4 regions of the Pseudomonas baetica genome follow, and region 4 is predicted to be linked to each of the others. Evidence: predicted binding sites of a transcription regulator. Region 4 holds the regulator's gene; each other region holds the start of a gene.
What was found. The regulator sigma-54, encoded in region 4, starts transcription at its own class of promoters, with help from an activator protein. The targets are predictions, from matches to a motif close to ANTGGCATNNANNTTGCTNT.
Positions count from the first base shown of each region.

Region 1: a site for sigma-54 is predicted at 1,362-1,381, ahead of glnA (glutamate--ammonia ligase). Genes of this name have one in related genera too.
Region 2: a site for sigma-54 is predicted at 1,576-1,595, ahead of ATI02_RS20595 (pilin). Genes of this name have one in related genera too.
Region 3: a site for sigma-54 is predicted at 2,115-2,134, ahead of glnK (P-II family nitrogen regulator). Genes of this name have one in related genera too.

Region 1 covers NZ_PHHE01000001.1:3,026,385-3,029,478, reverse strand. The annotation lists gene glnA (glutamate--ammonia ligase) at 1-1,267, opposite strand, end outside; gene thiI (tRNA uracil 4-sulfurtransferase ThiI) at 1,596-3,050, shown strand.
Region 2 covers NZ_PHHE01000001.1:4,445,091-4,448,184, forward strand. The annotation lists gene pilB (type IV-A pilus assembly ATPase PilB) at 1-1,416, opposite strand, end outside; gene ATI02_RS20595 (pilin) at 1,642-2,073, shown strand; gene ATI02_RS20600 (BON domain-containing protein) at 2,370-2,726, shown strand; gene ATI02_RS20605 (DUF2845 domain-containing protein) at 3,012-3,094, opposite strand, start outside.
Region 3 covers NZ_PHHE01000001.1:3,695,613-3,698,706, reverse strand. The annotation lists gene ATI02_RS16825 (ammonium transporter) at 200-1,537, opposite strand; gene glnK (P-II family nitrogen regulator) at 1,575-1,913, opposite strand; gene ATI02_RS16815 (accessory factor UbiK family protein) at 2,327-2,587, shown strand; gene ATI02_RS16810 (IS256 family transposase) at 2,935-3,094, opposite strand, start outside.
Region 4 covers NZ_PHHE01000001.1:2,297,133-2,300,226, reverse strand. The annotation lists gene hpf (ribosome hibernation-promoting factor, HPF/YfiA family) at 5-313, opposite strand; gene ATI02_RS10550 (RNA polymerase factor sigma-54) at 387-1,880, opposite strand; gene lptB (LPS export ABC transporter ATP-binding protein) at 2,069-2,794, opposite strand; gene lptA (lipopolysaccharide transport periplasmic protein LptA) at 2,794-3,094, opposite strand, start outside.

The DNA of each region.
Region 1 (3,094 bases), 730 kb from region 4:
TGTCCAGCTCTTCCAGGGCTTCTTTCAGGCTGCCGCAAACTTGTGGGATCTCTTTCGCCTCTTCAGGCGGCAGGTCGTACAGGTTTTTGTCAGCGGCATCGCCTGGGTGGATCTTGTTCTGGATACCGTCCAGGCCGGCCATCAGCAGAGCTGCGAAAGCCAGGTACGGGTTGGCAGCCGGATCCGGGAAACGTGCTTCGATACGACGGCCGCGTGGGCTGTTGACGTAAGGAATACGGATCGAGGCGGAACGGTTGCGGGCCGAGTAGGCCAGCATGACCGGAGCTTCGAAGCCTGGCACCAGACGCTTGTAGGAGTTGGTAGCCGGGTTGGTGAAGCCGTTCAGGGCCTTACCGTGCTTGATGATGCCGCCGATGAAGTACAGAGCGGTTTCGGACAGGCCCGCATAGCCTTCGCCAGCGAAGGTGTTCTTGCCATCTTTGGCGATGGACATGTGTACGTGCATACCCGAACCGTTGTCGCCGTACAGCGGCTTCGGCATGAAGGTAGCGGTGCGGCCGTAGGCGTCGGCAACGTTGTGTACAACGTATTTCAGCGTCTGAACTTCGTCAGCTTTCTTCACCAGGGTGTTGAACTTGACACCGATCTCGTTCTGACCGGCAGTTGCCACTTCGTGGTGGTGAACTTCAACGGTCTGGCCCATTTCTTCCAGTGCGTTGCACATGGCAGTACGGATTTCGTGGTCGTGGTCGAACGGCGGAACCGGGAAGTAGCCACCTTTGACGCCTGGACGGTGACCTTTGTTGCCGCCTTCGATGTCCTGGTCGGACATCCACGAGCCTTGTTCGGAGTAGATTTTGAACATCGAGCCGGAGATGTCCGACTTGAACTTCACTTCGTCGAAGATGAAGAATTCTGGTTCTGGACCGGCGAACACAGTGTCACCGATACCGGTGGTCTTCAGGTATTCCTCGGCGCGGTGAGCGATGGCGCGCGGGTCACGATCGTAACCTTGCATGGTCGACGGTTCGATGATGTCGCAGACCAGAATCAGGGTCGCGTCTTCGGTGAACGGGTCGAGCACGGCCGTTTCGTCGTCCGGCAGCAGGATCATGTCGGAGGCTTCGATGCCTTTCCAGCCCGCGATGGAGGAACCGTCGAACATCTTGCCGACTTCGAAGAAGTCGTCTTCCAGCGCATCGCGAGCCGGCATGGTCACGTGGTGCTGAGTGCCTTTGGTGTCCGTGAAGCGCAGATCAATCCACTTGACGTCATGATCTTTGATGAGTTGAACCGACTTCGACATAGTGTCCTCCGGGTGGCTTAGGGCTTGGTAGTGGATGCCCTTAATATGGGTGATGCCGGCGCAGATACTCTGCCAAGGCAACCTGCCTCACAAGGGAGCAAATTGCATGCCAGTGCCCCAGCATGGGTTTTTTGCCCCAAATTCACGCTTCTAAAGGTGCAAAGCGCCGTGAAGGCGAAAATATCGCCCCCTAATGTAGCGTGCGAATTGAAAAATGACCCGTTTTGGTGCGCGCAAAACGTTCTGCACATTAACTGGTTAAACCTTGAGCAATTTCCGCTATAATCCGCGCCCCCCTTTTTCGGCTGGCCCTGCGCGCGCTGTTTTCATGAAACTAATCGTAAAAGTCTTCCCCGAGATCACCATCAAAAGCCGACCTGTCCGGACGAAATTCATCCGCCAGCTGGCCAAGAACATCCGTGCCGTGCTCCGCGATCTGGACCCGGCTGTGGTGGTGAACGGTGTGTGGGACAACCTCGAGCTGGAAACCCGCGTTACCGACCCCAAAGCCTTGAAAGAGATGGGTGAGCGTCTGACCTGCATGCCGGGCATCGCGCACTTTTTGCAGATCGACGAGTACCCGTTAGGTGACTTTGACGACATCACCGAAAAGTGCAAACAGCACTACGGCGATGCGCTGGCCGGGAAGATTTTCTCGGTGCGCTGCAAGCGTGCAGGCAAGCACACGTTCAGCTCGATGGACGTAGAAAAATACGTCGGCAGCAAGCTGCGCCGTGAGTGCGGTGCCGCCGGGATTGACCTAAAAGCGCCGCAAATCGAAGTTCGTATCGAAGTTCGCGACAAACGGTTGTTTGTCATCCACAGCCAGCACAACGGCATCGGCGGTTACCCGCTTGGTGCGTTGGAGCAGACGCTGGTATTGATGTCCGGCGGCTTTGACTCGACCGTTGCGGCCTACCAGATCATGCGCCGCGGCCTGATGGCGCACTTCTGCTTCTTCAATCTCGGCGGGCGGGCCCACGAATTGGGCGTGATGGAAGTCGCGCATTTCATCTGGAAGAAGTACGGCAGCTCGCAACGCGTGCTATTTGTCAGTGTTCCATTTGAAGAAGTGCTGGGCGAAATTCTCGGCAAAGTCGATAACAGTCATATGGGCGTCGTATTGAAGCGTATGATGTTGCGCGCGTCCTCCGCCATCGCTGACCGCCTGCATATCGATGCGCTGGTCACCGGTGAAGCGATCTCCCAGGTGTCGAGCCAGACGCTGCCGAATCTGTCGGTGATCGATTGCGTAACCGACAAACTGGTCCTGCGCCCGCTGATCGTCGCCCACAAGCAGGACATCATCGACACGGCCAACGAGATCGGCACCGCCGATTTTGCCCGGCACATGCCGGAATACTGCGGGGTCATCTCGGTCAATCCGAAGACTGCCGCCAAGCGTGGCCGCGTTGAGCACGAAGAGAAAGAATTCGACATGGCGGTGCTCGAGCGTGCGCTCGCCAACGCCAAACTGGTGGCGATCGATCGAGTCATCGACGAATTGGGCCAGGATTTGCAAATTGAAGAAGTCGGCGAAGCACTGGCCGGTCAGATCGTCATCGACATCCGTCACCCGGATGCCGCTGAAGACGAACCGCTGGAGCTTGCCGGCATAGAGGTACAGACGATGCCGTTCTATGCAGTGAACGCACGTTTCAAGGAACTGGACCCTACTCGCCAGTACCTGCTGTATTGCGACAAAGGCGTGATGAGTCGCCTGCATGCCCACCATTTGCTCAGTGAGGGGCATGCCAATGTGCGCGTTTATCGACCGAGCTAAGTGCCCGGGGCTGTTTGCCTGTGGCCTGCGTCACCGGCCCCCCG
Region 2 (3,094 bases), 2.1 Mb from region 4:
GGTCTCACGAGGAATCTCGATGGGTTTCTTGCAGTGGCTGCACAACTTGCGCGCCAGCCGCTGGGCGATGATCAGGCTGACAGAGGTGGCGATGTTGAAGCCGGGGATGCCCATGTTGTGCAGGCGGGTCAGGGTTTCGGCGGCGCTGTTGGTGTGCAGTGTGGACAATACGAGGTGGCCGGTCTGCGCAGCCTTTATCGCGATCTCGGCGGTTTCCAGATCGCGGATCTCGCCGACCATGATCACGTCCGGATCCTGACGCAGAAACGAGCGCAAGGCCTGGGCAAAGTCGAGCCCCTGCCTGGGGTTGACGTTGACCTGATTGATGCCTTCCATGTTAATCTCCACCGGGTCTTCAGCGGTGGAGATATTGATGTCGACGGTGTTGAGGATATTCAGCCCGGTGTACAGCGACACGGTTTTGCCCGAGCCGGTGGGGCCGGTGACCAGAATCATTCCCTGTGGCTGCTTGAGCGCGGCCATGTACAGGTCTTTCTGCGCCGGCTCGTAGCCAAGCGCATCGATGCCCATTTGTGCGCTGGAGGGGTCGAGGATCCGGATCACTACTTTTTCGCCCCACAGGGTCGGCAGGGTGTTGACCCGGAAATCGATCGACTTGCTCTTCGACAGGCGCATCTTGATCCGCCCGTCCTGCGGTTTGCGCCGTTCCGAGATGTCGAGGCTGGCCATGACTTTCAATCGTGCGGCGATGCGCCCGGCCAGTTGAATCGGCGGCTTGGCCACCTCACGCAGGATGCCGTCGGTGCGCACCCGCACGCGGTAGTTCTTTTCGTAGGGTTCGAAATGCAGGTCGGAGGAGCCGCTCTTGATCGCATCGAGCAGCATCTTGTGAACGAAACGCACCACCGGCGCATCGTCGGCATCGATGACGCCGATGGCGTCCTGCTTGCTGTCGTCGATCGATTCGACATCGAGGCCGTCGAGATCGACGTCGGCCATGTCTTCGAGACCGCTGGCGTGGGTGTCGAAGAATTTTTCGATCGCGTCGCTGAGCTTGTCGTCCTCCACCAGGATGGCTTCGGTGTTCAACCCGGTGCTGAACTGGATGTCGTTGATCGCTTGATGATTGCTCGGGTCGGAAATGCCCACGAACAGTTTGTTGCCGCGCCGCCACAAGGGCAGGGCGTGGTGCTGGCGCACCAGTTTTTCACTGACCAGGCCTTTAGGCTGGGTTTCCTTGTCCAGGCAATTAAGGTCGAGGAACGCCATGCCGAAGTGCTCGGAGGCAATCTCGGCGACCTGCGCGCTCTTTACCAGTTTGTTCTGCACCAGATAACTGACCAGCGACAGACGATTGCGCTGGGCCTGTTGCCAAGCCTGCTGGGCGCTTTTTTCCGTGAGCAGTTCGGCCTGCACCAATTGCTTGGCCAGACCGCTCAGAGCGATGTCATTCATGGGGATTCCGCACGCTTGCCGTTCATGACTTATAGCCTAGACAAGTGACAGCGCCAAACACGCTCGGTGCAGGTGACAAAAAGTGTCAGATAGTGCGGTTGCGGGTTGTAGGAAACTGCGCGGGTCAGGGGCGCACTCAGTCTTCGCGGCGTTGACCTTGTTGGCATGGGCTATGCTGAGTCCATCTCAGATCATGAGATTTCGACTCATGCATGGAGCGTGTCTATGACAAAACAACAAGGTTTCACTCTGATCGAGCTGCTGATCGTTGTGGCGATTATCGGGATTCTGGCGACTATCGCCCTGCCGCAGTATTCCAAGTATCAGGCTCGGTCCAAGGTGACGGCGGGGCTGGCGGAAATCAGTGCGCTGAAAGTGCCGTTCGAGGACACCATCAATCAAGGGACAAACCCTACGCTTGCCATCGTGAAGGGTGATACGGTCACGACCACTTCAAATTGTGCGTTGACGGCTTCAGGTACGGCCGCTGATGGCGCGGGAACCATTGTTTGTACGATCGCCAATGCTCCAGCGCCAGTGTTGGGCAAAACCATTACGCTGACTCGTTCCTCCGGCACGGGCGCAGGCGTTTGGAGCTGTGGTACCACAGTGGCTCCGGATTACTCGCCAAAAGGCTGCACTGCCACCGGTACGTAATGTCAGGCAATGTCTGATGAATGCCCCGCACTGCGGGGCATTTTTCATTGCGCAGTGGTTCTCAAAAGCTTCAATAATTTCAGCACCTTAGGAACTTTCCGAAAAACCGCAACTTGCATGTGAATATTTCCCCGGTCATGCAATTTGCATGAATCCGGAATTTTGCATTATTTGTAACCTGTTGATTTATATGGTTTTTGTGTCGATTGAAAAGTTGGCACAGCGTTCGCAATGTATCCAGTAACCCTGCTGACAAGACATCCAGCAGACTTTCCAGAAAAACAGGAGTTACTCGTATGAAGAAGTTCGCTATCACTGCCGCTGCTGCTACCGCGCTGACCCTGACCATGGCTTCCGGTGCATTTGCACAATCCACCCAGGCTACCCAGGCACCAATGACTCTGGCTGCCGGTGAAGTGACTCAGGCAAAAGAAGCTACTTCCGACACCTGGATCACCACCAAGGTCAAAGCTGATCTGGTCACCGAAAAAGGCATCCCAGGTACTGACATCAAAGTTGAAACCAACAAAGGCGTTGTGTCGCTGTCGTCGACTGCTGCAGTAACCGAATCGCAGAAAGACGTTGCTGTGGCAATCGCCAAGAAAATCAAAGGCGTCAAAGCGGTCTCCGCTGACGGCCTGAAAGCCGAGTAAGGCATGACTTCTCGCCTGGACCGGGAGAAGGCGCGACAGACGGGCCGAGCAATACGTCTGCCGCAACTTTAGAGTTCATGCGAACGGTCACACGGAGGTGACCATTACGGGCCCCGGCACTTGTGTCGGGGCCTGTTTTATTTCAGGGACGAGAGAATTAAATGGCACCACAAAACAATTGTGGGAGCGGGCTTGCTCGCGAAGGCGTCAGGTCAGTCAAATTCGTCGTGACGGACCTGACGCCTTCGCGAGCAAGCCCGCTCCCACATGGGATAGTGAGTGGGTTTAGTTGCCGCGTTTGCTGTTGATCTGGCGCAGGCGATTGCCTTCAAAGCGCAGGTATTGGTACATGCCGTTGCTCGGGCCGT
Region 3 (3,094 bases), 1.4 Mb from region 4:
TCGGGGCGCATTCTAGCGCGCTCTGGGAAAAAACAAAGGCCCTAATATTCCTGCAATGATGTAAGCCATTGCCCGCAGAAAAACACCCGTCGTAAACGCGACTAAAGGCGTACGAAAAATCCTTTCAGCAGTGTCTTGAATGACAAATTCCAGACAAAAAAATGCCCGGCGAACCGGGCAAGTTTTTTAGTGCGCGTACTTACAGGTTGTAGCCGCGTTCGTTGTGTTGTGCCAGATCCAGGCCCACCGACTCTTCTTCCTCGGTTACACGCAGACCCATGACGGCGTCCAGAACCTTGAGGATGATGAAGGTGACGATCGCGGTGTAGATCACCGTGAAGCCAACGCCTTTGACCTGAATCCAGACTTGCGCGCCGATATCGGTAACGGTGCCGAAACCACCCAAAGCAGGTGCAGCGAACACACCGGTGAGGATTGCGCCGAGGATACCGCCGATACCGTGTACGCCAAATGCGTCGAGGGAGTCGTCATAACCGAGTTTGCGTTTCAGGGTGGTGGCGCAGAAGAAGCACACCACGCCCGCCGCCAGACCGATCACCAGTGCGCCCATCGGGCCCACGGTACCGGCAGCCGGAGTGATCGCCACCAGACCGGCAACCACACCCGAGGCGATGCCCAGAGCGCTTGGTTTGCCGTGGGTGACCCACTCCGCGAACATCCAGCCCAGCGCGGCGGCGGCAGTAGCAATCTGAGTGACCAGCATCGCCATACCGGCAGTGCCGTTGGCCGCCGCAGCGGAGCCAGCGTTGAAGCCGAACCAGCCGACCCACAGCATCGCCGCGCCCATCAGGGTATAGCCGAGGTTGTGCGGGGCCATCGGGGTGGTCGGGAAGCCTTTGCGCTTGCCCAATACCAGGCAGGCAATCAGACCGGCCACACCGGCGTTGATGTGCACCACGGTGCCGCCCGCGAAGTCGAGCACGCCCCAGTCCCACATCAGGCCGCCGTTGCCGGACCAGACCATGTGCGCAATCGGTGCGTAAACCAGGGTGAACCAGATGCCCATGAAGATCAGCATCGCGGAGAACTTCATCCGCTCGGCGAACGCACCGACGATCAGCGCCGGGGTGATGATCGCGAAGGTCATCTGGAAGGTGATGAACACCGCCTCAGGGAACAACGCGGCCGGGCCAGTCACGCTCGAAGGCGTGACACCGGCGAGGAACGCCTTGCCCATGCCGCCGAAGAACGAGTTGAAGTTGACGACGCCCTGCTCCATGCCGGTGGTGTCGAACGCAATGCTGTAGCCATAAATGACCCACAGGATGCTGATCAGACCGGTAATGGCGAAGCACTGCATCATCACGGAAAGAATGTTTTTCGAGCGAACCATGCCGCCGTAGAACAGCGCCAGGCCCGGGATGGTCATGAACAGCACGAGGGCTGTCGAGGTGAGCATCCAGGCAGTGTCGCCGGAATTGAGGACTGGGGCCGCCACTTCGTCTGCCGCCATTGCAAGGCTTGGCATTACGATGGACAACAGGGCTCCTAGCCCTGCGAATTTACGCAGAGTCATATTGTTTTCTCCTGGGGCGTTGGGGTTTGTGGCGGCGTTAAATCGCGTCGGTATCGGTTTCGCCGGTACGGATGCGAATCGCCTGTTCCAGATTGACCACGAAGATCTTGCCGTCACCGATCTTGCCGGTGTTGGCCGCCTTGGTGATCGCCTCGATCACCCGATCCAGATCCTTGTCGTCGATGGCCACGTCGATTTTCACCTTGGGCAGAAAATCGACCACATATTCCGCGCCGCGATACAGCTCGGTGTGACCCTTCTGCCGGCCGAAGCCTTTGACTTCAGTAACGGTAATGCCCTGCACGCCGATTTCGGACAGCGACTCGCGCACGTCGTCCAACTTGAACGGCTTGATGATGGCAGTGACTAGCTTCATGAAACTCTCTCCCGAATTGGTGGACTTGCCCCAGGAAAACAAACCCGACTCAAGTCTAAGCGCAGTGCCTGGCTTTGTAACGCATCGTCGGCCTTGACCGCCCGACTGACGCCAGCTAACCGCATCAGACGAAACTCCCCGTTCCGCCTGCCGCACTGCATTCGTCACAGCGACTGCATCAGTGCATGGGTCACAGGTGACTAAGCAGAAACCTTGCCATCTCGCCAAAACCCACTGATTTCAATCCCTTGGCCGCTGCCGCAGGCGCTCCCGTGCAAAAGGCGTCGCGGATACGCACAACAACGGTGCGTCGCCGTCCGTCCGCCTGCGCGAAAAGCGTGCATCCCTGCCTGCGAGATTGACTATAGACACTGCGTGATACACTGCCGGCCATTGTTTACAGGACACTTCCCATGCTCGCGCCCAAAGACTTCCTCGACGCCCTGAGCGGCACCGCCTCCCGCCTGTTCAGCGGCGACACCCCGCTGCCGAAAGCCGAAATCGAAAGCCAGTTCAAGATGCTGCTGCAGAGCGCCTTCAGCAAACTCGATCTGGTCAGCCGTGAAGAGTTCGATAGTCAGATGGTCGTGCTGGCCCGCACTCGCGCTCGCCTCGAAAGCCTCGAAGCGAAAGTGGCCGAGATGGAAGCAAAGCTGACACCGCCCGCTGAATAATCCGCCCCCCCTGTAGGAGCTGCCGAAGGCTGCGATCTTTTGATCTCCAGCCCTTCAACCATCCCGGCAACGTCCTACAACCTGCACCACCGCCGTCCGATTGCGCCGAAAAGTCCAGGTTTCTAAGCTCACCCGATGCTGAATGTTCAGCACCGGGTTTGGCGACCCGAGCAGCTTAAGGCGCACGACAACCATGATGGCGGCTACATTTACCGCCACATCGTTTCATGGCGGTTGTGCGTGGGAGGCCTTCGGGTCTGCCGGGTTCCTTTTGCTCCGGTTCGCCAGAGAGTGTCAGATTTTTTGTGTGCGGGCCGGTAATGGCCTGCCGTCAGGCAGGCCGGGTTTTACCAGGTCGGCCTGATAAATCGATCTCCGTACAGAATCGCAAATTGGTTCATCGCACTCTTCCAGTCATGAGCCGCCGAGCCCCAGTTTGCCGTGATGTTACGCAGCCCAAGCCAGATCAGCTTGGTCGCTGCGTCATCCGTCGGGAAGTGGCCCCGG
Region 4 (3,094 bases):
GGGGTTATCGACCGGTGGCGCCCTGGAGCAGGCTTTGGGTCTTTTCCTTATGCTTTTTGAGTTGTTTATCCAGCTTGTCGGTTAATAAGTCGATCGCCGCGTACATATCGGTATGTTCCGCGTTGGCGACGACTTCATTGCCGGGAATATGCAGCGTGGCTTCGATTTTCTGCTTCAGTTTTTCGACACACATCGTGACTTGCACGTTAGTGATCTTGTCGAAATGGCGCTCCAATCGTTCGAGTTTTTCGCCGATATAAGCGCGCAGAGGTTCGGTCACTTCCAGTTGGTGTCCACTGATGTTGACTTGCATACAGCTTCTCCTTCGTTGCCAGTGCATAAAGCGGCAGGCCGGATAGCCTGCCACTGGAACGCTGTAACGTGGCTTACATCAACCGCTTGCGTTCGCTCGAAGGCGCGATCCCGAGGGATTCGCGGTACTTGGCGACGGTGCGGCGAGCCACCTGAATGCCTTGTGCCTCCAGTAAACCAGCGATCTTGCTGTCACTCAACGGCTTTTTCTGATTTTCCGCGGCAACCAGTTTTTTGATGATCGCGCGGATCGCCGTGGACGAGCATTCGCCGCCTTCGGAGGTGCTGACGTGGCTGGAGAAAAAGTATTTCAATTCATAGATACCGCGCGGGGTATGCATGAATTTCTGCGTGGTCACCCGTGAAATCGTCGATTCGTGCATGCCAACGGCTTCGGCGATGTCATGCAGAACCAGAGGCTTCATCGCTTCGTCGCCGTACTCCAGGAAGCCGCGCTGATGCTCGACGATCTGCGTGGCCACTTTCATCAGGGTTTCGTTGCGGCTTTGCAGGCTCTTGATGAACCAGCGTGCTTCCTGCAACTGATTGCGCATGAAAGTGTTATCGGCGCTGGTATCGGCACGGCGCACGAAACCTGCGTACTGTGCGTTGACCCGCAGGCGTGGCACCGACTCCTGATTGAGCTCGACCAGCCAGCGTTCGTTGTCCTTGCGCACGATCACGTCAGGTACGACGTATTCAGCTTCAGTGGACTCGATTTGCGAGCCCGGACGCGGGTTGAGGCTCTGCACCAGTTCGATGACCTGCCGCAACTCGTCTTCCTTGAGCTTCATGCGGCGCATCAACTGGCTGTAATCGCGGCTGCCGAGCAGGTCGATGTAATCGCTGACCAGGCGTTTGGCTTCAGCCAGCCACGGGGTCTTGGCCGATAGCTGACGCAATTGCAGCCGCAGGCATTCGCTGAGGTTGCGGGCGCCGATGCCGGCCGGTTCGAATTGCTGGATGCGGTGCAGGACGGCTTCGATTTCGTCCAGTTCGATGTCCAGTTCCGGGTCGAACGCCTCAAGGATCTCGTCGAGTGTTTCGTCCAGGTAACCCTGATTGTTGATGCAATCGATCAGGGTCACGGCGATCAGGCGATCGGTGTCGGACATCGGCGCGAGGTTCAATTGCCACAGCAGGTGACTTTGCAGGCTTTCGCCGGCGGAAGTGCGGGTGGTGAAGTCCCACTCGTCGTCATCGCTGCTGGGCAGGCTGCTGGCGCTGGTCTGGTAGACGTCTTCCCAGGCAGTGTCGACCGGAAGCTCATTGGGGATGCGCTCGTTCCACTCGCCGTCCTCAAGGTTATCCACCGTCGGGGCGGCTTCCTGATAGGACGGTTCCTGAATCTCGGTGTTGGGCTTCTGTTCGGCGTTATCGGCCAGTGGATCGGAGTTGTCGAAGTCGTCGCCTTCTTCTTGGCGTTCGAGCATCGGATTGGATTCCAGAGCCTCCTGGATCTCCTGTTGCAGATCCAGGGTCGACAATTGGAGCAGGCGGATGGCCTGTTGCAGCTGCGGTGTCATCGTCAGCTGCTGGCCCATTCTCAAGACTAGCGATGGTTTCATGGCAGGGGCTTAACACCTTATTCGCCGGCGCGCATGCGCCATCCACTACAGGGCGCCGAAGCGCCAAACTTAAGCAAATTATATGCCTGAAACTGAAGTGTTTGCCTAGAGCGCTGTAACAATTAAAGCGTATTAAATTCTGCTTGAATCGATACAGCGCCCGGGCGGCTCTCCCGGCACCAATATGCTTACAGGCGGAATTCGTGGCCCAGATACACTTCCTTCACCAGGTCGTTGGCGAGGATGGTTGCGGAGTCACCTTCGGCGATCAGTTGACCGTCGTTGACGATGTAAGCGGTTTCGCAGATGTCCAGCGTCTCACGCACGTTGTGATCGGTGATCAGCACGCCGATGCCTTTGGCTTTGAGGTGGTGGATGATCTGCTTGATGTCGCCGACCGAAATCGGGTCGACACCGGCGAACGGTTCGTCGAGCAGAATGAATTTCGGTGCGGTGGCCAGGGCGCGGGCAATTTCCACCCGGCGGCGCTCGCCACCGGACAGGCTCATGCCGAGGTTGTCGCGGATGTGGCTGATGTGGAATTCCTGCAGCAGGCTTTCCAGCTCTTTGCGACGACCGGCCTTGTCGAGTTCCTGACGGGTCTCGAGGATGGCCATGATGTTGTCGGCCACCGACAGTTTGCGGAAGATCGACGCTTCTTGCGGCAGATAGCCGATACCGGCCTTGGCGCGGCCGTGCATCGGCTGATGGCTGACGTCCAGATCATCGATCAGCACGCGGCCCTGATCGGCCTGCACCAGGCCGACGATCATGTAGAAGCAGGTGGTCTTGCCGGCGCCGTTAGGGCCGAGCAGGCCGACGATCTGACCGCTGTCGATCGACAGGCTGACGTCACGCACGACCTGGCGGCTTTTATAGGCTTTGGCCAGGTGCTGAGCTTTCAGAGTTGCCATTACTGGGTTTTCTCGTCGGTTTTCTTCTTCGGCTGGATCACCATGTCGATGCGCGGACGCGCTTCGGTGACCTTGCTGCCGGTGGCGCGACCGGCGCTGGCCAGCTTCTTCACGGTGTCGTAGACGATTTTCTCGCCCTGGGTGGTGTTGTTGTCCTTGTCGACAACCTTGGCCTTGTCGATCAGCACGACGCGGTTTTGCGCAGCGTGGTACTGGATCGTCACGCCCCAGCCCTGAACGGGTTTGCTGTCGCCAGCGGTTTGCAGTTGCTCGAAGTAGGCGAGGTTGCCCACCGACGTC